Regions from separate parts of the Lelliottia amnigena genome, predicted to be linked through region 2. Evidence: predicted binding sites of a transcription regulator. Region 2 holds the regulator's gene; the other holds the start of a gene.

Region 1 (11,511 bases), 1.7 Mb from region 2:
GACGTGCGCAGATTATTCCGCTTCGTCTACCGGTGGGATCGCCGGAGCCGGTTTCACTTCAGCTGTCGTACCGCGATTTTCAAGCTCGGTCAGACGCTGTTCCAGCAGCGCGATTTTTTCGCGGGTGCGTAACAGGACTTGAGTTTGCACATCAAACTCTTCGCGGCTCACCAGATCAAGACGCGTCAGCTGTGACTGCAACACCTGGCGAATTTTCTTTTCGACGTCATCACCAAACTCACGAATGCCTTTTGGCATGGACTCATGAACCTGACGGGCAATTTGTTCAATTTTTTTCGGGTCAATCATTGTCGTTTCCCTTGATCAGAAGGTGTTAGCGACCATTGTAGCGTGTAATTTCTTCTCAGATACACAAAATCATTCAGGTCGCAGATAACTCAGCGCAGGGTGCTGAAGGAATTATATAAACCAGAATTGTTTGAAGCTTATGCATTGCCCGGGTTAATCAATAGCGTTATAGTTATCTCGCTTATTCTCAGGGCGGGGCGAAATTCCCCACCGGCGGTAAATCAGCCTTGCGCTGAAAGCCCGCGAGCGCTTTAGGTGAAAACGTAAAGGTCAGCAGATCCGGTGTAATTCCGGAGCCGACGGTTAAAGTCCGGATGGGAGAGAGTAACGATCAAGTCGGGCATGGCCCGCTCACGTTATCTTTTTGCCGCTTATACGGCGCTCCTAAGACTGCCCTGATTCTGGTAACCATAAAGTTAATGAGGTTTTTTTACCATGAATCAGACGCTACTTTCCTCTTTTGGTACTTCTATTGAACGTGTTGAACACGCACTTGATGCACTGCGCGAAGGCCGCGGTGTGATGGTGCTCGACGATGAACATCGTGAAAACGAAGGTGACATGATCTTCGCCGCAGAAAATATGACCGTTGAGCAGATGGCGCTGACCATCCGTCACGGCAGCGGCATTGTGTGCCTGTGTATCAACGAAGAACGCCGCAAACAACTCGACCTGCCAATGATGGTTGAGAACAACACCAGCGCTTTTGGCACCGGTTTTACCGTGACGATTGAAGCTGCGCACGGCGTGACAACCGGTGTTTCTGCTGCTGACCGTCTGACGACCGTTCGCGCCGCTATTGCGGATGGCGCGAAACCGTCTGACCTGCATCGCCCGGGCCACGTGTTCCCGCTGCGCGCGCAGGCGGGTGGCGTGTTGACGCGCGGTGGTCACACTGAAGCGACTATCGATCTGGTGACGCTGGCCGGCTTTAAGCCCGCAGGCGTTTTGTGTGAACTGACCAATGATGACGGTACGATGGCGCGCGCGCCGGAGTGTGTCACTTTTGCTCGTCTGCACAATATGCCGGTGGTGACGATCGAAGATCTGGTGGAGTATCGCCAGGCGCACGAGCGTAAAGCCAGCTAAAGAAAAACGCCGGGTTTGCCCGGCGTTTTTTTATCCGAATCCTGCCGTTTGCAACAGCACCAGACTTAATCCCATCACCGACATTCCGCACAGCACGCCGTAGCTCGGGTTGTTGTTAGGATCGATCTCTTTTGCCAGCGGCATCAGTTCATCCACCGATAATGCGACCATAATTCCTGCCACAGCTGCCATAATCGCAGCCATCACTACCGGCGAGATCATGCTGCCCAGAATCAGCCAGGCCAGCACGCCGCCTAAAATTTCTGCCAGACCCGAAATTCCAGCCCACAGAATCGCCGTACGTTTTGAGCCTGTCGCGGCATAAACCGGCCCCGCAACCGCCAGTCCTTCAGGAATATTGTGTAAAGCAACGGCCAGCGCGATACCAAAGCCCAGTTCGAGGTTATTGCTGGCCGTCACGTAAGTCGCAACCCCTTCCGGGAAGTTATGCAGGCTGATGCCCAGCGTCAGTAAAATGGCGGTACGTTTGATATTACCGCGAACGGGCTTAGCATTTTTCTGCATCAAATCTTGTGGATGCGCGTGCGGGACCATTTTGTCGAGAGCAAAATAACCCAGCAGCCCCACGACAAACATGCCGTAATCCATGACGGGCGACATGCCGTCGGTCCGAAGCGCCGCAGGCAACATTTCCATCAGGGAAATCAACAGCATAATCCCCGCCGCGAAACCCAGAGAAAACGCCAGCACGCGGTTAGACGGTTTCTGACCGATCACGCCAAGAATCGCACCAATAAAGGTCGCGCCCCCCGCAAGTAGGGTCAGAATCAGCGGTACTGACATTCACGTCTCCTTATGAAAATGCGTCTTACCCATGCTAATAATGAATCCGCAGCAAAGCGAGAGGGCATTCTCTGCTTTACAGACTCCTTACATTCAAAATTTCTGAAGATCATCATCATGCTTATCTGAGTTCATCTTCAGACGATAGCGCGTAATGTAGCGTTATTAAATCGACACCTTATGTAAGGATATCACCATGACTTCTTCTCGTATGCCAGCACTGTTTTTGGGCCACGGTAGCCCGATGAACGTCCTGGAAGATAACGTTTATACGCGTGCCTGGCGTGATCTGGGTGAGACGTTGCCGCGTCCAAAAGCGATCGTGGTGGTGTCTGCACACTGGTTTACGCGAGGCACTGGCGTGACGGCAATGGAAGCGCCTAAAACCATTCATGATTTTGGCGGTTTCCCTCAGGCGCTGTATGACACGCATTATCCCGCGCCAGGATCGCCTGAGCTTGCGCAGCAGCTGGTGGATCTTCTGGCTCCCGTACCGGTCACGTTGGATAAAGAAGCCTGGGGCTTTGACCATGGTTCGTGGGGCGTGCTGATCAAAATGTATCCGGATGCTGATATCCCGATGGTGCAGTTGAGTATCGACAGCACCAAACCGGCAGCGTGGCATTTAGAGATGGGGCGCAAACTGGCGAAGCTGCGCGATGAAGGCATCATGCTGGTCGCCAGTGGTAACGTGGTTCATAACCTGCGCACGGCGCGCTGGCACGGTGAAAATACCCCGTATCCATGGGCCACATCGTTCAATGATTTTGTCAAAGCGAATTTAACCTGGCAGGGCCCGGTGGAAGAGCATCCGCTGGTGAATTACCTAGATCATGAAGGCGGTTCACTGTCTAACCCGACGGCGGAACACTTTTTACCGCTGCTGTATGTTCTGGGGGCGTGGGATGGTCAGGAGCCAGTGAGCATACCGGTGGACGGCATTGAGATGGGCAGTCTCAGTATGTTGTCAGTGCAGGTGGGGTAATGATTCTCTCTCCCACAGGGGAGAGAGAATCAGATATTACTCGACAAAAATGTGCGGATAGAAGCGCGACAGATCCTGTGTGATCAGCGCGCGATCTTCACGGATGCCAATCCCGGCTGGCTGATCGTTGATGAGCCAGCTTCCAATCAGGACGTAGCTGTCACCAAATTTCGGCAGCGGGTAAAACTCCTGAACGATCATGCCTTCTTCGCCATACGGCCCTTCGGCAGCTTCCAGGGTTTTGCCGTTTTCGATAATCGAAACGTTGGCCCCTTCGCGTGAGAAGATCGGCTTGATGACGTATTTGTCCATCGGCGGATGATCGTCTTCAGCGAAGTACGCTTGCAGCAGATTGGGGTGATTGGGGAACATCTCCCACAGCATCGGCAGCAGCGCTTTATTGGAGATAATGCTTTTCCAGGCAGGCTCCAGCCAGCGTACGCCTGCGTCTTCCAGTTTGGTGGAAAACACTTCGCGCAGCATGAATTCCCACGGATAGAGTTTGAACAGGTTGCTAATCACCTGATCTTGCGTATCCGTGAACTGTCCGCGCTCGCCTAAACCGATATCTTCGATGTACAAAAATTCAGTGGCGACTTCCGCTTCTGCCGCGCAATCCTGCAAATACTGCACTGTTCCACGATCTTCAACCGTGTCACGACAGCACGCAAGATGCAGCAGATTGAACCCGTGCTGCTCGCGCAGCTCGGCGAAGCGTTCGATCAGCTTTTCCTGCAAACTGTTGAACTGATCGCTGCCTTCCGGCAGGTTGCCCGCGGCGATCTGATCTTCAAGCCAGATGTACTGAAAGAACGCCGCTTCATACAGTGAGGTCGGGGTATCTGCGTTATTTTCCAGCATTTTAGGATCGCCCACGCCATCCCACGCCAGGTCGAGGCGGGAATAGAGAGAAGGCTGATTGGTCTGCCAGGCATGACGCACAAAGCCCCAGGTATGCTTAGGGATGCGGAATTTGGTCATCAGCTCATCGCTGGCAATCACTTTTTCCACAACCTTGAGGCACATCTGATGCAGTTCGGCGGTGACGTCTTCGAGTTTCTCAACCTGAGCGAGCGTCAATTTGTAGTAAGCATCCTCACACCAGTACGGTTCGCCGTACATGGTGTGGAAATTAAAGCCGTATTCGGTCGCTTTTTCGCGCCAGTCCGGGCGCTCAACAATACTGACTCGTTCCATTATCAGCCGCCCATTGAGCGCGTGGAAGAACCCGTCGCGCTACGCTGCATGGTGGACTGTTTTGCAACGGAGTCGCCAAACCCGCCACGCGTCACGGTGCTGGTGGTTGCCGGTTTTGGTGCCATGGCGGTTTTTGGAACGGTCGCAGTGCGGCCTGGCTGTGCAGCACCGTAGCCTTTGCCGCTGGCGTCGGTGTATTTACCGTAAGCCGGGCTATTTGGATTTTTAGAGCTGAACAGAGGCTGCTGCTGGAAGCCCGCGCCGCCGCCCATCATACGGCCCATCATGTAGCCCGCCATCAGCGGCATCCAGAAGCTGCCGCTGGATTGTGCTTGCGCCTGGTTTTCTGGCGCCATGCCTGCCTGTGCAGGCGCTTGCTGACACTGACCTTCACCGAATTCGGCGATACAGTCTTCACGCGTCGCATATTTCGGCGCAGTGCGTTCGGCTTCTTTCAGCGCATTGTTGTATGCAGTGGTACATTCTGCGCTTTTGCCGGTGGCGCTTGAGCAGTCATCGGCATTCTGATACATCGATACCGTTTCGTCGGCTTGCTCACATCCCGCCAGCAAAAATACGGCGGTGATCGCCAGAGCGACCGGAGTGAGATGGCGTGCGTTCCAGTTTTTGCGGAACGAGGCGTGATTAATCGTTTTTGTCCGTTTCATTTTTGTCTTCCAGGACCCAGTGGTATTACATAGGAAATAAGGCTTAGGATAGAGGATGAGTGGTTGAAAATGAAGCGCAGAGGGAGCGTCAGGGGGATCTTTACGTTGGCTTACGTTTATATGTCGACTGGAGCAGAGCTAACCCGGCCTATGGAGCCATAGACCGGGTTTTAACATCAGTTACGGAACGGGTTACCGGCTGAGTTTTTGGTGGTCGTGCGAGCCGCTGCGGGCTGTGCAACAGGGGCGGCACCGTTGGCGTTATAGCCATCAGCGCTGGCGTCCTGCTGTGGGTTTTCCGGCGCCACGTTTTCAGGCGTTGTCGGAATTGGCTTGCCCAGCGTACTGTTCAGCATCTGCAGATCCTGCTCGTTCAGCGTACCCAGAGCTGATTTAATATTCAGCTGGTTAATCAGGTAGTTGTAACGTGCGTTGGAGAGCTGTTGTTTGGCGTTAAACAGCGTGGTGGTCGCATCCAGCACGTCAACAATGGTACGCGTACCGACCGAATAACCGGCTTCTGATGCGTCCAATGAACTCTGCGCCGACACTACCGCCTGTTTGTAGGCGTTGATGCTGCTGATAGAGGCATTCACGTTGTTGAACGAAGAGCGCACGGTCTGCACCACGTTGCGGTGCGCGCTTTCCAGCTGTTCGCTTGCGCCAACGAAGTTGTACTGAGCTTGTTTTACCTGAGAGTTAACCATACCGCCCTGATACAGCGGCATGGAGAAGCTCAGGCCCACTTTATTTTGGCCCACATTGCTGTCGTCAAACTGCGAAGCATTGGCGCCGCCCGTTTTAGAACCGCTATAAGAGGTGTCCGTGACGGCACTGGACGCCGTAAGACTCAGGGTTGGCAGGTGACCATCCTGGGCCTGACGGATTTGTTCGCGTGCCAGATCCTGGCTCAGACGTGCCTGTAACAGCGCCAGGTTGCGGTTTTCTGCTTCTTTCAGCAGGGCGTTAACGGCCTGCGGTTTATCCGTTTTGAAGTTGTCGACGTTCAACGAAGCCAGTTCAGGATAGTAATTGCCCGTCACCTGACGCAGAGATTCCAGCGCGTTATCAAGGTTATTACGCGCGGTCACTTCGTTCGCCAGTACGGTGTCGTATTGGGAGCGGGCGTTCTGCACGTCAGTGATTGCGACCAGGCCTACGTTAAAACGCTGCGTGGTTTGATCCAGCTGACGATAAACTGCTTGTTTCTGCGCTTCGGTGTAGGAGAGCGAATCGATCGCGCTCAACACGTTGAAGTACGCCGTCGCGGTGTTCAGGATCAGTGATTGCTGATCCGTCTGGTAGGTGACGTCCTGAATGCCCGCGCTTTTCTCTTGAAGACTCAGCGCACGCCACTTGGACATATCAAACAAGGTTTGCGTTAATTGCAGAGATGCGCCGGTGGTGTTGGAGTTAACACCGTTGCTATCACGGAAGCCATTGCCGTAGGTATAATCTGCACCTAAGCCCAACTGCGGCAGCAACGGGCTGCGTGCTTCGTTAATTTTTTCGAACGCAGCATCACGATCGGCAGCCGACTTACGCAGCTCAGGGTTGCTCAGACGTGCTTGCTGATAAACCTGTAACAGGTTTTCTGCCTGGCTCATCGCGCTGAAGCCCGTCAGGCTCAGGCCGATAAGGATGGGGAGCAATTTCTTCATTTGCATTCCTTGTTGTGAAGCAGTATTAGCGCTGATCTCGTTAAAAATATTTGCCGATTCTAACAGAATCATCCACACCAAAAGGTTGGCGTTACGTGCCATCCGGCTGTAATTTGCATCAATCTATCATATAGCCTTTGAAACGGCAGCCAAACAGCCTTGAAATTCATAATTTCATCATGATTATGACCAGGAAACCGTTATGCAAAAACCAGATGAATTGCCAGTGACGTTCACCAAAAACGATGTAGAAATTATTGCACGGGAAAAGTTATATAGCGGATTTTTTTCACTGGAACTTTACCGTTTTAGGCATCGCTTGTTTAACGGTGAAATGAGCGGAGAAGTTCGACGTGAAATTTTTGAGCGCGGGCATGCCGCAGTCTTGCTACCCTTTGACCCAGTGCGCGATGAAGTGGTATTGATTGAACAGATACGGATTGCGGCGCTGGATACCAGCGAAACCCCATGGCTGCTGGAAATGGTCGCAGGTATGATCGAAGAAGGTGAAACGCCGGAGGATGTCGCCCGCCGTGAGGCCGAGGAAGAAGCCGGGCTGAAAGTGGGCCGGACGAAACCCGTTCTGAGCTATCTGGCAAGCCCTGGCGGAACCACCGAGCGCTCTTCTATTCTGGTGGGGGAAGTGGACGCCACGATCGCGGAAGGTATTCACGGTCTGGCAGATGAAAACGAAGATATTCGTGTTCATGTGGTGAGTCGGGAACAGGCTTACCAGTGGGTAAAAGAGGGGAAAATCGACAACGCGGCCTCTGTCATCGCTTTGCAATGGCTCCAGCTGCATTATCAAGACTTACGAAACGAGTGGAAAAAATGAAGCGTTATACACCTGACTTCCCAGAAATGATGCGTTTGTGCGAAACCAATTTCGCGCAATTACGCCGCCTGTTGCCGCGTGATGACGCGCCCGGCGAAATGGTAAGCTATCAGGTGAGCAACGCGCAGTATCGATTAACGATTATTGAATCGACTCGTTACACGACCCTGGTAGAAATCAAGCAAACGGCTCCCGCGATCAGCTACTGGAGCCTGCCGTCGATGACGGTACGGCTTTATCATGATGCGATGGTGGCCGAAGTGTGTTCAAGTCAGCAGATCTTCCGCTTTAAAGCGCGGTATGATTATCCTAATAAAAAGTTGCATCAACGCGACGAAAAGCATCAAATTAACCAGTTTTTAGCCGACTGGCTAAGATATTGTTTTGCACATGGAGCAATGGCGATTCCGGTTTGTTAGCGTCATAAACCTACCTAAGGACACCATTTGGAAAGCCTGTTAAACCTGACTGTTGCTGGTGGGGCGCCAGTCAGGATATTACAAATCACTGATACCCACCTGTTTGCCGAAAAGCATGAAACGCTGTTAGGTGTAAACACCTGGGAGAGTTATCAGGCGGTACTGGATGCCATTCACGCCGAGAATCGCCACTGCGATTTGATAGCGGCTACGGGCGATTTGGCACAAGATCAAAGCGCTGCGGCCTATCAGCATTTTGCGACAGGGATCGCGAGCTTTAGCGTGCCCTGCGTCTGGTTACCCGGCAATCATGATTTTCAGCCAGCGATGTACAGTACGCTGCACGATGCGGGCATTTCACCCGCCAAGCGCGTGTTTGTGGGTGAACACTGGCAAATTTTGCTGTTGGATACGCAGGTGTTCGGTGTCCCGCACGGTGAGTTGAGTGATTTTCAGCTGGAGTGGCTGGAGCAAAAACTCGCTGCCGCTCCTGAGCGTCATACCCTGCTGTTACTGCATCATCATCCTTTGCCTGCGGGATGCAGCTGGCTCGATCAACATAGCCTGCGCAATTCAGCGGCGCTGGATCGCGTATTGTCCAAATATCCCCATGTCAACAATCTGTTGTGTGGTCATATTCATCAGGAACAGGATCTCGACTGGAATGGCCGCCGTTTACTGGCGACGCCGTCGACGTGTGTCCAGTTCAAACCGCACTGCGCCAACTTTACGTTAGACACGATAGCGCCAGGCTGGCGCTGGCTGGAACTGCATGCCGATGGCTCGCTGACGACGGAAGTTTGCCGTCTGCAAAGTGCGACGTTCCGCCCAGATACCGCGTCAGAAGGATACTGATGTCTACGCTCCTTTATTTACACGGGTTCAACAGCTCCCCGCGTTCCGCGAAGGCGACGCAATTTGGTCAGTGGCTCGGCGCGCATCATCCGCACATTGAGATCATCGTTCCGCAACTCCCGCCGTATCCGGCTGATGCCGCAGAGATGCTGGAGTCCATCGTGATGGAACATGGCGGTGAATCGTTCGGCGTCGTGGGCTCTTCGCTGGGCGGTTATTACGCCACCTGGCTCTCGCAATGCTTTATGCTCCCTGCGGTAGTTGTTAACCCGGCAGTACGGCCCTTTGAGCTGCTGAGGGACTTTCTCGGGCAAAACGAGAACCCCTACACCGGACAACAATATGTGCTAGAGTCACGCCATATTTACGACCTCAAAGTTATGCAGATAGACCCGCTGGACGCGCCCGATCTTATCTGGCTGCTGCAACAGACGGGTGATGAAGTGCTGGATTACCGCCAGGCAGTGGCGTATTACGCCTCTTGCCGCCAGACTGTAGAAGAGGGCGGAAACCATGCTTTCACGGGCTTTGAGAATCATTTCACCCAGATTGTCGATTTTCTTGGACTGCACAGCCACTGACAATCACTGCGAATTGCTAGCTAAATCATGACGCAAACCTATAACGCTGATGCCATTGAGGTACTCACCGGGCTTGAGCCGGTTCGCCGCCGCCCGGGGATGTATACCGATACGACGCGCCCAAACCACCTGGGCCAGGAAGTGATTGATAACAGTGTGGACGAAGCGCTGGCGGGTCATGCCAAACGCATCGACGTCATTCTGCACGCCGATCAGTCGCTCGAAGTGATTGACGACGGACGCGGTATGCCGGTCGACATCCACCCGGAAGAAGGGGTTCCAGCCGTTGAGCTGATCCTCTGCCGTCTGCATGCGGGCGGTAAATTCTCCAATAAAAACTACCAGTTCTCCGGCGGCCTTCACGGCGTGGGGATCTCTGTGGTTAATGCCTTGTCAAAGCGCGTTGAGGTCACCGTACGCCGTGATGGTCAGGTATATAACATTGCGTTTGAAAACGGCGATAAAGTGCAGGAATTACAGGTCATCGGGACGTGCGGCAAACGCAATACCGGTACCAGCGTGCATTTCTGGCCGGACGAAAGCTTCTTCGACAGCCCACGTTTTTCTGTCACGCGCATGACGCACATCCTGAAAGCGAAAGCGGTACTGTGCCCTGGCGTTGAAATCACCTTTAAAGATGAAGTCAACAACAGCGAGCAGCGCTGGTGCTATCAGGACGGTCTGAATGACTATCTGGGCGAGGCGGTCAATGGCCTGCCGACGCTGCCGGAAAAACCGTTCCTCGGTAATTTCTCGGGTGACACCGAAGCGGTTGACTGGGCGCTGCTCTGGCTGCCAGAAGGCGGCGAGCTGCTGACTGAAAGTTACGTTAACCTCATCCCAACGATGCAGGGCGGGACGCACGTCAACGGCCTGCGTCAGGGCCTGCTGGACGCGATGCGCGAATTCTGCGAATACCGCAATATTCTGCCGCGTGGCGTGAAGCTGTCAGCGGAAGATATCTGGGATCGCTGTGCGTACGTGCTTTCTGTGAAAATGCAGGATCCGCAGTTCGCCGGACAGACCAAAGAGCGTCTGTCATCGCGCCAGTGCGCCGCGTTTGTCTCCGGTGTGGTGAAAGACGCATTTAGCCTGTGGCTGAATCAGAACATACAGACAGCTGAAATGCTGGCTGAAATGGCGATCTCCAGCGCGCAACGCCGTATGCGTGCCGCGAAAAAAGTGGTGCGTAAAAAGCTCACCAGTGGTCCGGCGCTGCCGGGTAAACTGGCGGATTGCACCGCGCAGGATCTGAATCGTACTGAGCTGTTCCTCGTCGAAGGGGACTCGGCAGGCGGTTCCGCCAAGCAGGCGCGCGATCGTGAATTCCAGGCGATCATGCCGCTGAAAGGTAAGATCCTGAACACCTGGGAAGTTTCTTCCGATGAAGTCCTCGCGTCGCAGGAAGTGCACGACATTTCGGTGGCGATCGGTATCGATCCGGACAGTGACGATTTGAGCCAGCTGCGTTACGGCAAGATCTGCATTCTCGCGGATGCGGACTCAGACGGTCTGCACATAGCCACGTTGCTGTGCGCGCTGTTCGTGAAACACTTCCGTGCGCTGGTGAAAAACGGCCACGTCCACGTTGCGTTGCCGCCGCTCTACCGTATCGATCTCGGTAAAGAGGTGTATTACGCGCTGACGGAAGAAGAAAAAGCAGGCGTGCTGGAGCAGCTCAAGCGCAAGAAGGGCAAGCCAAACGTCCAGCGCTTTAAAGGGTTGGGTGAGATGAACCCCTTGCAGTTGCGTGAAACCACGCTCGATCCCAATACCCGTCGTCTGGTGCAGCTGGTTATCAGCGATGAAGACGAGCAGCAAACCAATGCCATGATGGATATGCTGCTGGCCAAGAAACGTTCTGAAGACCGACGCAACTGGCTACAGGAAAAAGGCGATCTGGCGGATATCGAAGGCTGATGTCCTAACCCTCTCTTACGGAGAGGGGATCGATCGTAGGCCCGGTAAGCGTAGCGCCACCGGGCTTTTTTACATCAAAAATCCATCTTCACCGTAAACTGCACTTCGCGCGGATCGCCAATCTGGTTACCCAGATTATTGCTGCCAATCGATGACGTGTAGTAGGTCTTATCAAACAGATTCTTCAC
Region 2 (11,511 bases):
ATCCGGACGCTGGCGTTGCGCTGCGCGGTTCTTTCCTGATCGACGCAAACGGCATCGTTCGTCACCAGGTCGTGAACGATCTGCCGCTGGGTCGTAACGTTGACGAAATGCTGCGCATGGTTGACGCGCTGCAGTTCCACGAAGAGCATGGCGAAGTGTGCCCGGCTCAGTGGGAAAAAGGCAAAGAAGGTATGAACGCGTCTCCAGACGGCGTGGCAAAATACCTTTCTGAGAACGTATCCAGCCTGTAATCGGCATGGTTTACGCAAAAAGCCCGCTGATGCGGGCTTTTTTGTTTCTGGAATGCAACGCCGTAGAACCGCTAATTACCGAACCACACCGACACAGAAATAGCAGGTAAAGAAAGCACACCCTCTTGCAGATCCGCTTTGCCCTCTTTCAGCTGCCAGCGTTCAACGTTGAGCAACGGCGAATCGTCCAGCACCACTTCACATGCCTCACCGCGGTTAATCGCCACCAGCACGCGCTGTTGATTATACACACGCGCAAACACCACCACGTTAGCGTGCGCATACACCACCTGACATCCCCCGTAACGCAGCGCCTGACTGTGCTTACGCAGTTTCGCCAGCCGTTGATAAAGCGCAAACAGGTTTTTATCCTGCTTGTCGGGATCCCACGGGAAGGTCTTGCGACAGAACGGATCGTTGTTGCCGTCCAGCCCGACTTCATCACCGTAGTAAATGCACGGCACGCCCGGCCAGGTAAACAGCCAGGTCACCGCCAGCGGCAAACGCGCCACGTCTTTACCGAGTAACGATTTAAAACGCGCAGTATCATGGCTATCCAGCTGGTTAAACATGCGTAACTGCTGCTGATGTGACAGGCTGGCGCGGTAGTTATCCATCCACTTGATACAGATTTCGGCGTCAATCAGCTGCGGATCGTACGAAATATCAGTGTTGGCGAGAAATCCCCATAACGGGAACGTAAAGCCGCGATAGTTCATCGCCGAATCTTCCGCATCTGCCTGCAGCCACTGACGCGCATCGCCAAAATGCTCGCCAAACACAAACGCATCTGGATTGGCGGCCTTTGCGGACTGGGTGATGCCGGTAACATGCTGAATGTTATTCCGCGCTCCGCCGTCCTCGCCCAGCATATGCACCACGTCCAGACGCCAGCCGTCCATACTCCACGGCGCTTTCAGCCAGTGGCGTACGATGCTGTCGTCCCCGCCGTAAATCTCGTCGACTAATGACGGCGACTGGAAATCCAGTTTCGGCAGGCTGGCATATCCCAGCCAGTCAAGCGCATGGCCATCATCGCTAAAGCTATACCAGTCGCGCTGCGGTGAATCCGGGTTGTGGCACGCACCGCCCATCGTTTGATTGTGGCGGTCAAACCAGGCGTGTGAGTCGCCGCTATGGTTGAACACGCCGTCCAGAATCAAACGCATTCCCTCACGTCGCGTGTTTTCCCGCAGGCGCAGCAGGGCTTCATCACCGCCAAACTGTTCATCAACGTGGCGATAATCTTCGGTGTCGTATTTGTGCACGCTGGGTGCTTTGAAAACCGGATTAAGATACAGCGCGGTCACGCCCAGCTTTTTCAGATACGGCAGTTTCTCGCTGATCCCATCGAGGTCGCCGCCGTAAAACGTCGATCCGCCCGCCTGAGCGGTCAGCGGTTCATCCCACGCTTTACGAATAATGTCGTGCCCTGCGGCGTGATGGTAATAGACCTTATCCTGCTCAGACGTCCGCGCTTCGCTGCGCGCAAAGCGGTCGGGAAAGATTTGGTAAAAGACCTGATCGTTAACCCACTGCGGACCCTTGTCCGGATAATCGACGGCGAACTGTTCCATTCGCGTCGGCGGGAAATGGCTAAATCCTTGCGGGGTGAACCACAGCTGGCGGTTATTCCACAGCAGCTTAAAGCTGTAACGGCGGCGCGGCTGGCCAGAGCGTAAATCGAGTGTTGCCCGCCACGCCGTAACGCCAGGCTGTGGCTGACTGCGCTGTTTATGCATCGGCAGCGACGTTTCTTCGTTATCGACTTCAGCGCGCAGCGTGACGCGCAGTGGCTGATTTTCACCCGTCAGCCACAGCGTTATCATCAGTTTATCTTTGTTTTGCTTAACAAATGGGGCAACCGGAAGGTGCCAGGCGTTCAACATCACGAATCCCCTTTAATGAAATTGAGGCCACCTTGCCACAGCGTAGTGGAGGATCACTCATCATGAAAAGGTTTATTGGGGGAGGAGGATGGGGGAGGAGAAAAAATGCCCGACGGAGGTCGGGCACGTCTCTTTATGCTTGTGCTAACTGACGCTCGCGGCGGCGTTTAAACACCCAACCGATCAGCAACAGCGCGATCCAGGCAAAGCCGACATACAGCGAAATACGCGTATCCGGATGGTAACCAATCAGGCCGATAATAAAGACCAGGAAGATCAGGCCAACCACCGTCGTCGGCACGCCGCCCGGCACTTTGAATTTCAGCGCTTTCACCTCTTCAGGCGGCAGACGGCGGCGGAACGCAATCTGCGACAGCAAAATCATGATCCACACCCACACCGTCGCAAAGGTCGCCAGTGACGCAATCACCAGGAAGACATTTTCCGGCATGATATAGTTCAGATAAACCGAGAGCAGCAGCGCAACGGTCATCACCAGCACGGTGACCCACGGCGTTCCGCGGCGCGAGGTTTTGGCGAACACTTTTGGCGCGTTCCCCTGCTCCACCATGCCGTGGAGCATACGTCCCACGCCAAATACATCGCTGTTGATGGCCGAAAAGGAAGCCGTCAGCACCACAAAGTTCAAAATACTGGCCGCGAACGCAATGCCTAAATGCTGGAAGGTGAGAACAAACGGACTGCCGTTGGTGCCCACCTGATTCCACGGATAAATGGACATAATCACAAACAGCGTTCCCACGTAGAACACCAGAATGCGCATCGGCACGGAGTTAATCGCGCGCGGAATGGATTTCTCCGGGTCTTTCGCTTCACCAGCGGTAATCCCAATAATCTCGATACCGCCATAGGCAAACATCACCATTTGCAGCGACATCACCATCCCGAGCCAGCCGTTGCTAAAGAAGCCGCCGTTGGTCCACAGATTATGGATCCCGGTCGGCTGTCCGCCGTTACCAATACCCCAGATAATGATCCCAAAACCGGCTGCAATCATGATGATAATCGTCGCGACTTTGAAGAAGGAGAACCAAAACTCCAGCTCACCAAACACCTTCACGCTCATCAGGTTAACGCCACAGATGATCAGCACCACGCTCAGCACCCAAATCCAGTGCGGCACCAGCGGGAACCAGACGCCCATATAAATGCCAAAGGCCGTCACGTCGGCAATCGCCACAATCAGGATCTCAAAACAGTAGGTCCAGCCGGTGATATAGCCCGCCAGCGGGCCTAAGTTTTCCTGCGCGTAGCGAGAAAAAGAGCTGGCAGAGGGATTGTGGACCGACATTTCGCCCAGCGCGCGCATAATGATATACGCCGCCACGCCGCCGATGATATAGGCCAGCAGGACGCTCGGGCCGGCCATTTTGATGGCATCTGCCGAGCCATAAAAAAGACCCGTTCCGATCGCAGAGCCCAGCGCCATAAAGCGAATATGGCGGGTGCTCAATCCACGTTTTAGTTTGTTAGTGCTTTCCATTTAAATCTTGCCATTCAACACGAAAAAAACAAAAAACCACGGGGCCATAAGCCCCGTGGTTAAACAATTTGTGATTGATTAATGCGCGCTGGAAGTGACCTGCCGCCCTGCTGCTCGATCCCAGATAATTGCCAGAATCAGTGCCACAACGGAAGGCATCAACCATGCCAGCCCCTGCTCTGACAGCGGTAAACGCTGAGTCCAGGCCGGAAGTATACCGCCAATAGCCGACGCTTTAATCCCGTCAAGGATACCAAAAATAAAGCTGATAAACATGGCAGGCGCAATAATTCGGGAGGAATTGTTCCACCACGGACGGGTGAAGCTCAACACCACCAGCACGATACACGGCGGATAAATCGCGGTCAGCACCGGGATAGAGACCTGAATCAGGTGGCTCAGCCCCAGGTTAGATACCGCCATCGAGAAACCGCCGAGGATAAACACCAGCGTGCGATAGGACAGCGGAACGTACTGCGCAAAAAACTCTGCACAGGCGCAGGTGAGGCCAACGGCCGTGACCAGACACGCCAGGAAAATCAGAACTGCCAGCATGAAGCTGCCCGCACCACCAAAGGTGTGCTGAACGTAAGCATGCAGAATCGCGGCACCGTTCGCACTCTGATCGACCAGAGATGCGCTATCAGAACCCAGGCGGAACAGCGCCAGATACAGCAGTGCCAGGCCCGCACCGGCCATCAGGCCAGCCCAGACGGTATACCGCGTCAACAGTCGCGCTTCGGTCACGCCGCGAGACCGTGCCGCGTTGACGATAACAATACCGAACGCCATCGCGCCCAGCGTATCCATCGTCAGATAGCCGTTAACGAAACCGTTCGAGAACGCCGCATTCTTATAGGCGTCCATTGCATCGCTGATCGGGCCCGCAGGCCAAATCACAGCGGCAACCGCCAGCACAATCAGGGCGAGGATTTTCAGCGGAGCAAGGAAATTGCCGACGGTATCCAGCAATTTACCCGGATAGAGCGAAACCAGAATGACAATCGCGAAGTACACCACGCTGTAAATCAGCAGCGGCAGCGGACCGTCACCGGTCAACGGCGCGATACCGACTTCAAAAGAGACGGTCGCGGTGCGCGGTGTTGCAAACAGCGGCCCGATGGCCAGATAGCACACGACCGCCAGTAAAACACCCGCTACTTTGCCAATCGGTGCGCTGAGGCTATCAACGCCGCCGCCCACTTTCGCCAGCGCGACAACGGTAAGCACCGGCAAACCCACGGCCGTAATCAGGAAGCCAAACGCCGCCATCCAGACGTGTTCACCCGCCTGCAAGCCAACCATGGGAGGAAAAATGATATTACCTGCGCCGACGAACAGCGCGAAAGTCATAAAGCCCAGCGCGATAATGTCACGCGATTTTAAGTGATGGGTCATAGAACCTTACTGCCTGTGGATGTGGTGTTGAAAACGTTGAGATTTTCGCCATCCCTAACGGGACGATACGGCGGAAAATTAACTCAATTTCAGCGGGATATGCTCCCGTCCTGGCGCAGCGAAGAATAGTTTTTCGGTTTACCGCGCAAATACAGTCGGTCTGACAGTATATGGGGCGCAATTTAAACGCTTATAACGTTTAAAGGCAAGGAGGGATCTTAAAACCAGAACAATATGCCAGCATGAAAATACAGGCCAGCACAATCCGCTAAGTATAAGAAAAACCCATGGCTAATCATGCGAACAAAAAAGCATCAGCCGTATAAAATTCATCCGCGTTTCGCTTGACTGCAAAGCAAACAGGCCAGCAAACGCTGGCCTGTGGAAAGTAAGGCTGACACACCGGCTGTCAGGCACTTTTTTTGGCAATTAATCGTTCCGGGATAACAAAACTGAATCGCGTACCTTTGCCCGGCGTACTCTGAATATCAAGGCGACTGTCGTGATGATTCAATGCATGCTTCACAATCGCCAGGCCCAGCCCACTGCCGCCGGTTTGTCGTGAGCGCGCTTTATCGACGCGGTAGAAACGCTCAGTCAGACGCGGAATGTGCTCCGGCCCAATGCCCGGTCCGTTGTCTTCAACGCTAAATTCGGCCCCCATCGGCACAGGCTGCCAGCGCACCACAATGTGTGTGCCTTCCGGCGTATGATTCACGGCGTTATAGACCAGATTCGATATCGCACTGCGCAATTGCTCTTCACTGCCGAGGATTTTGAGCGCGCTATCAACCTCAAACGTCAGCTGATGTTTTTTATGGCTCAGCGTCTGCGCTTCCCGCTCCACAACACGCAGCATCATCGGAACATCAATGGTTTCATTCAGTGCCAGCGTCGGGGCGGCTTCAATTTTCGACAGCGTCAGAAGCTGCTTCACCAGCCCTTCCATGCGATGCGTTTGCTCGCGCATCGTATGTAATGCTTTCTCTCGCGGCGCGCCTTCCAGCGTTTGCTCCTGCATCATCTCCAGATATCCCTGAAGCACGGTCAACGGGGTGCGCAATTCATGGCTGACGTTGGCAAAGAAATTACGACGCGCCCCTTCAAGCTGATGCATTTGGGTAACATCACGCGCCACCATCAGCCACTGCTTGTCGCTATAGGGCATAACGCGAATCTCAAGGTGACGGCCGTTATTCAGCACCAGATTGTGCGGGCGAGTAAATTCACGCTTTTTCAGATACAGCGTGAACTCGGGGTAACGTAGTAGATTCAGTATGTTCTGGCCATTATCGTCCGGCCAGCGGAGTCCAAGGAGCTGTTGTGCCAGACCATTACACCAGAAAATCGTCCCTTCTTCGGTAGTGAGGATCACGGCATCCGGCAGCGACTCTGCGCCGCTACGAAAGCGCTTTATCAGACTTCCCAGCTCGCGACGACGCTTTTTATTACGCATCTGCATCTGATGCAGGCCGTAAAGTAACGGCTCCCAGCTTCCGCTACCGGGCGGTGGCGTCATGCTGCGATCCACCCACAGCCACCACGACAGGCGCAGTAAATTCCAAAAATGCCAGATCAACAGGCCGGTTACTGCCGCCAGTAAAAACCACGGCAGGTAACCAAAAATAGCCCCCAAAATGAAGGCCGGGAGACAGCATAAGATCAGTTCAAAAACGAGCCTTTTCCATGACAGACGTTCCAGCACGCGTCACACTCCTGTCAGTGTTCAGAAACGGGTCGAAAAACGATAACCCGTGCCGCGGACCGTTTGCACCATGCGATCGTGGCCGCTGTGTTCCAGCGCTTTACGCAAGCGGCGAATATGCACATCAACCGTTCTGTCTTCAACATAGACGTTGGTTCCCCAAACGTTATTCAGCAACTGCTCACGACTGTAAACGCGTTCCGGATGCGTCATAAAGAAGTGCAATAGCTTAAATTCGGTCGGTCCCATGTCGAGCGGGTTTTCACCCGTCATCACGCGATGCGACGTGGGATCCAGGCTCAGCCCCTGCATCTCAATCACCTCTTCCACCGCCATCGGTGAAATACGGCGCATCACCGCTTTAATACGTGCCACCAGCTCCTTCGGTGAAAACGGCTTGGTGATGTAGTCATCCGCACCCGTTTCCAACCCGCGCACGCGATCTTCTTCTTCGCCGCGCGCGGTCAGCATCACAACCGGGATCTCGCGGGTCATCGCTTCACGTTTGATGTGTTTGATAAATTGCAGTCCAGAGCCGCCAGGCAACATCCAGTCAAGCAGAATCAAATCAGGCCAGGGTTCGTTCAGCTGATTCACCGCGCTGTCATAATCTTCAGCTTCTATCGGCTGAAAACCGTTTTGTTCGAGCACGAAGCACACCATTTCACGAATCGGAGCTTCATCTTCTACGACCAGAATACGTCTCGCCATACTTTACCCTGTCTTATTGAGGTTAAAAGTTTGTAATGCGGCGTCATTATGCGTCAGATTTATGACAGATTTATGAAAAACATTACCACTATGAATAGCAAACTATTGTTTTATTACAGCTGTAATTTCCCGTTCCCAGGACATTTATCACCGCAAAAGCCGTCACGCTACCTCACACCGGCACACCTCAGAACCCCATACTGACGCCCTTAACACTCAGAATTGGGCCGATGCAGCCAACACAGAGGCGGCCTGAAGGATCAAGTGTATAATCCCTTTCACCTTTTTTTGCCACGGATCTGTTATGCGCATACTTCACACCTCGGACTGGCATCTGGGTCAAAATTTTTACAGTAAAAGCCGCGCGGCCGAACACGAAGCGTTCCTGAACTGGCTGCTGGAAACGGCGCTGACGCACCAGGTTGACGCAATCATTGTCGCCGGTGATATTTTTGACACCGGATCGCCGCCCAGCTATGCGCGCGAAATCTATAATCGCTTCGTGGTTAATTTACAGAAAACGGGCTGCCATCTGGTCATCGTCGCGGGCAATCACGACTCGGTGGCAACACTGAATGAGTCGCGCGATATTCTGGCCTTTCTGAATACCACTGTAGTGGCAAACGCCGGGCACGCACCGCAAATCATCAAAAAACGCGACGGCACGCCGGGCGCCGTTATCTGCCCGATCCCCTTTTTGCGTCCGCGCGACATCGTGCAAAGCCAGGCCGGACTGACCGGCGGCGAAAAGCAACAGCACCTGCTGCAGGCCATCACCGACTACTATCAGCAGCAATATCTCGACGCCTGTGCCTTACGCGGTGAGGCGGCGCTACCCGTCATCGCCACCGGCCATTTAACCACCGTCGGTGCCAGTAAAAGCGACGCGGTACGCGAAATTTATATTGGTACGCTGGATGCGTTCCCGGCGCAGAACTTCCCGCCTGCCGATTACATCGCGCTCGGGCATATCCATCGGGCACAGAAGATTGGCGGCAGTGAACATATCCGCTATTGCGGCTCGCCCATTTCGCTCAGCTTTGACGAAACGGGCAAACCTAAAAGTGTGCATCTGGTGAGTTTTGTCGACGGAAAACTGCACGCGGTAGAAACCCTGGAAGTGCCGGTGACGCAGCCGCTGGCGGTGCTGAAAGGCGATCTGGCGGCCATCACCGCGCAGCTTGAGCAGTGGCGCAATGTGGAGCAAATCCCGCCCGTCTGGCTGGATATCGAAATCACGACGGATGACTATCTGCACGATATGCAGCGCAAAATCCAGGCGCTCACGGAAACGCTGCCCGTTGAGGTATTACTGGTGCGTCGCAGCCGCGAACAGCGTGAGAAAATCCTGCTCAGTGCGCAGCGCGAAACGCTCAGCGAGCTGAAAGTCGAAGAGGTTTTTGAACGCCGACTGGCGCAGGAAGAAATTGACGACGCGCAGCGCGCAAGACTCAACGAGCTGTTCACCCATACGCTGCATGCGCTCAATGATGAGGAAGAAAACGCATGAAAATTCTCAGCCTGCGTCTGAAAAATATCAACTCTCTGAAGGGCGAATGGAAGATAGATTTCACCGCTGAGCCGTTCGCCAGCAACGGTCTGTTTGCGATAACTGGCGCGACCGGCGCCGGAAAAACCACCCTGCTCGACGCCATCTGCCTCGCGCTGTATCACCAGACGCCGCGTCTGAACAAAGTCACACAATCACAAAATGATCTTATGACGCGCGACACCGCTGAATGTCTGGCGGAGGTAGAATTTGAAGTTAAAGGCATCGCTTATCGCGCGTTCTGGAGCCAGAGCCGCGCGCGTAATCAGCCAGACGGAAATTTACAGGCACCGCGCGTAGAGCTGGCCCGCTGTGAAGACGGTAAAATCCTGTCTGACAAAGCCACAGACAAAATTGAGCAAACGGCCTCGCTGACCGGGCTGGATTACGATCGTTTCACACGCTCAATGCTGTTGTCGCAGGGGCAATTTGCCGCCTTCCTCAATGCCAAACCCGGTGAACGCGCCGAGTTGCTGGAGGAACTGACCGGAACCGAAATTTACGGTCAGATTTCCGCGAGAGTCTTTGAACAACACAAAGCCGCGCGCACGGAGCTGGAAAAGCGTGAAGCCCAAGCGGCTGGCGTGATTTTACTGAGCGACGAGCAGCAACAGCAGTTGAAGCAAAGTTTGCAGGTGCTTACTGACGAAGAGAAAACGCTGCTGCTGCAACAACAAAATCACCAGCGCGATTTTCACTGGTTGACCCGTCACGAAGAGCTTCAGCGCGAGCAGCTGCGCGCGTTTACCTCGCAACAGGAGGCGCAACAGGCGCTCATCGACGCCGCACCAGACCTCGAAAAATTGCTACACGCCCAGCCCGCCGCATTGCTGCGCCCACTCTGGGAACGTCAGCAGGAGCAGACGACGCGTCTCGCACAAACCAAACAGCAGACCCAGGAAGTGAATACTCGCTTACTGTCCAGGGCGGCGCTCCGTGCGCGCATCCGCAACGGTGCGCTGCGCGCCCGCGACCAGCTGCAAACCGAGCTGTCTGCGCTGACACAGTGGCTCGCCGGGCATGACCGCTTCCGTCTGTGGGGTCAGGAAATCGCAGGCTGGCGTGCCCATTTCGCTCAGCTTCATCGCGACAAAAGTCAGATAGCGACATTGACCGGACGTATCACCGAGCTGCGGCAAAAACTGGCGAACGTACCAGAGATCGCCCTGACGCTGACCGCCGATGATGTCGCTGCGGCGATGGATCAGCAAACGGCGGCGCGTGCGTCTCGCCAGCAGCTGACCACCCTTCACGCCCGTTATCAACCGCTGCAAAAGCGCATCGCTCAAAACGCTGAAAGCGTGCAAAAGGCGCAGGCGGAGCAGCGAAAACTTAACGAGACGTTGGCCCTGCGTCGACAGCAATATAAAGAGAAAAACCAGCACTATCTGGATATCAAGGCCTTGTGCGAGCGAGAGGCCGAGATTAAAGATCTTGAGGGTTATCGAGCGCGTCTTGAAGCGGGAAAACCCTGCTTGCTCTGCGGTTCAACTGAACACCCTTCGGTGAAGCAGTATCAGACGTTAGAGATATCAGAAAACCAGCGCCGCCGTGATGCGATGGAAAAAGAAGTCGCCGCGCTGAAAGAAGAAGGCCTGCTGGTATTAGGGCAAGTCAATGCCCTGGCCAGTCAGATCCAGCGCGACACCGAAGAGGCGCAGACGCTCTCCCGGGAGGCGCAAACGCTCATGCACGCATGGCGCGAAGTGTGTGCAACACTGAACGTGACGTTGAATATCCAGGATGATATTGCCCCGTGGCTGAACGAACAGGAACATTACGAGCGCCAGCTGTATCAGCTCAGCCAGCGTCTGGCCTTACAAAGCCAGCTTAACGAGCAGGAACACCAGGAGCGGCAACTCCAGCAGCAGATTGCGGCAACACGCCTGACGCTGGAAAACGCGCTGAATGCGCTGTCATTGCAGATCCCCGATGAGGGCGCTGAAACGCTCTGGCTCACCGATCGCGAAAACGAATCGTCGCACTGGCAAGCGCAGCAGAAACAGCTCACCGCCCTTCAGGAACGTATCAACGCGCTAACACCGCTGTTGGATACGCTGCCCGCGACGGACACCGAAGACGCGGAATCCGTTATTCCTGATAACTGGCGCGAGATCCACAATGAATGCGTCTCGCTGCAAAGCCAACTCGCGACATTGCAGCAGCAGGAAAGCCTGGAAACCGAGCGCATGCAGCAATCGCAGGCTCAGTTTTCCGCCGCGCTGGAAAAAAGCGCGTTCGCCGACGGCGAGGCATTCCTGAGTGCGTTGCTTGATGCCGACACAATGCAGCGTCTGGAAACGTTAAAGCAGACGCTGGAAAACCAGATTCAACAAGCGACGGCGCTGGTGCGTCAGGCAAATCAATTGCTCAACCAACATCTGGAACAACGCCCGGAAGGATTGCAGTTGGATGCACCGACATTGCAGCATGAGCTCCAGCAACTGGCGCAACGTCTGCGTGAAAACAGCACCCGTCAGGGTGAGATCAACCAGCAGCTCAGA

The links. Region 2 encodes PhoB, which activates phosphate uptake and scavenging genes when phosphate is short. Its sites were predicted from a motif close to CTGTCATAAAACTGNCNNAT; they were not measured.
Region 1: nudF (ADP-ribose diphosphatase) is a predicted target of PhoB. The motif match lies at 6,826-6,845, and genes of this name have one in related genera.

Annotation. Positions count from the first base shown of each region.
Region 1 is NZ_CP077236.1:1,037,184-1,048,694, reverse strand. Features, by position in the region: gene ubiK (ubiquinone biosynthesis accessory factor UbiK) at 13-309, opposite strand; FMN riboswitch at 489-639, shown strand; gene ribB (3,4-dihydroxy-2-butanone-4-phosphate synthase) at 745-1,398, shown strand; gene zupT (zinc transporter ZupT) at 1,429-2,202, opposite strand; gene ygiD (4,5-DOPA-extradiol-dioxygenase) at 2,399-3,187, shown strand; gene I6L74_RS04890 (glutathionylspermidine synthase family protein) at 3,224-4,384, opposite strand; gene I6L74_RS04885 (DUF1190 family protein) at 4,387-5,052, opposite strand; gene tolC (outer membrane channel protein TolC) at 5,229-6,713, opposite strand; gene nudF (ADP-ribose diphosphatase) at 6,916-7,548, shown strand; gene I6L74_RS04870 (DUF1249 family protein) at 7,545-7,967, shown strand; gene cpdA (3',5'-cyclic-AMP phosphodiesterase) at 7,995-8,822, shown strand; gene yqiA (esterase YqiA) at 8,822-9,403, shown strand; gene parE (DNA topoisomerase IV subunit B) at 9,431-11,323, shown strand; gene I6L74_RS04850 (TonB-dependent siderophore receptor) at 11,398-11,511, opposite strand, start outside.
Region 2 is NZ_CP077236.1:2,742,507-2,754,017, reverse strand. Features, by position in the region: gene I6L74_RS12855 (peroxiredoxin) at 1-251, shown strand, start outside; gene malZ (maltodextrin glucosidase) at 323-2,140, opposite strand; gene proY (proline-specific permease ProY) at 2,274-3,644, opposite strand; gene brnQ (branched-chain amino acid transporter carrier protein BrnQ) at 3,723-5,042, opposite strand; gene phoR (phosphate regulon sensor histidine kinase PhoR) at 5,452-6,747, opposite strand; gene phoB (phosphate response regulator transcription factor PhoB) at 6,769-7,458, opposite strand; gene sbcD (exonuclease subunit SbcD) at 7,763-8,968, shown strand; gene sbcC (exonuclease subunit SbcC) at 8,965-11,511, shown strand, end outside.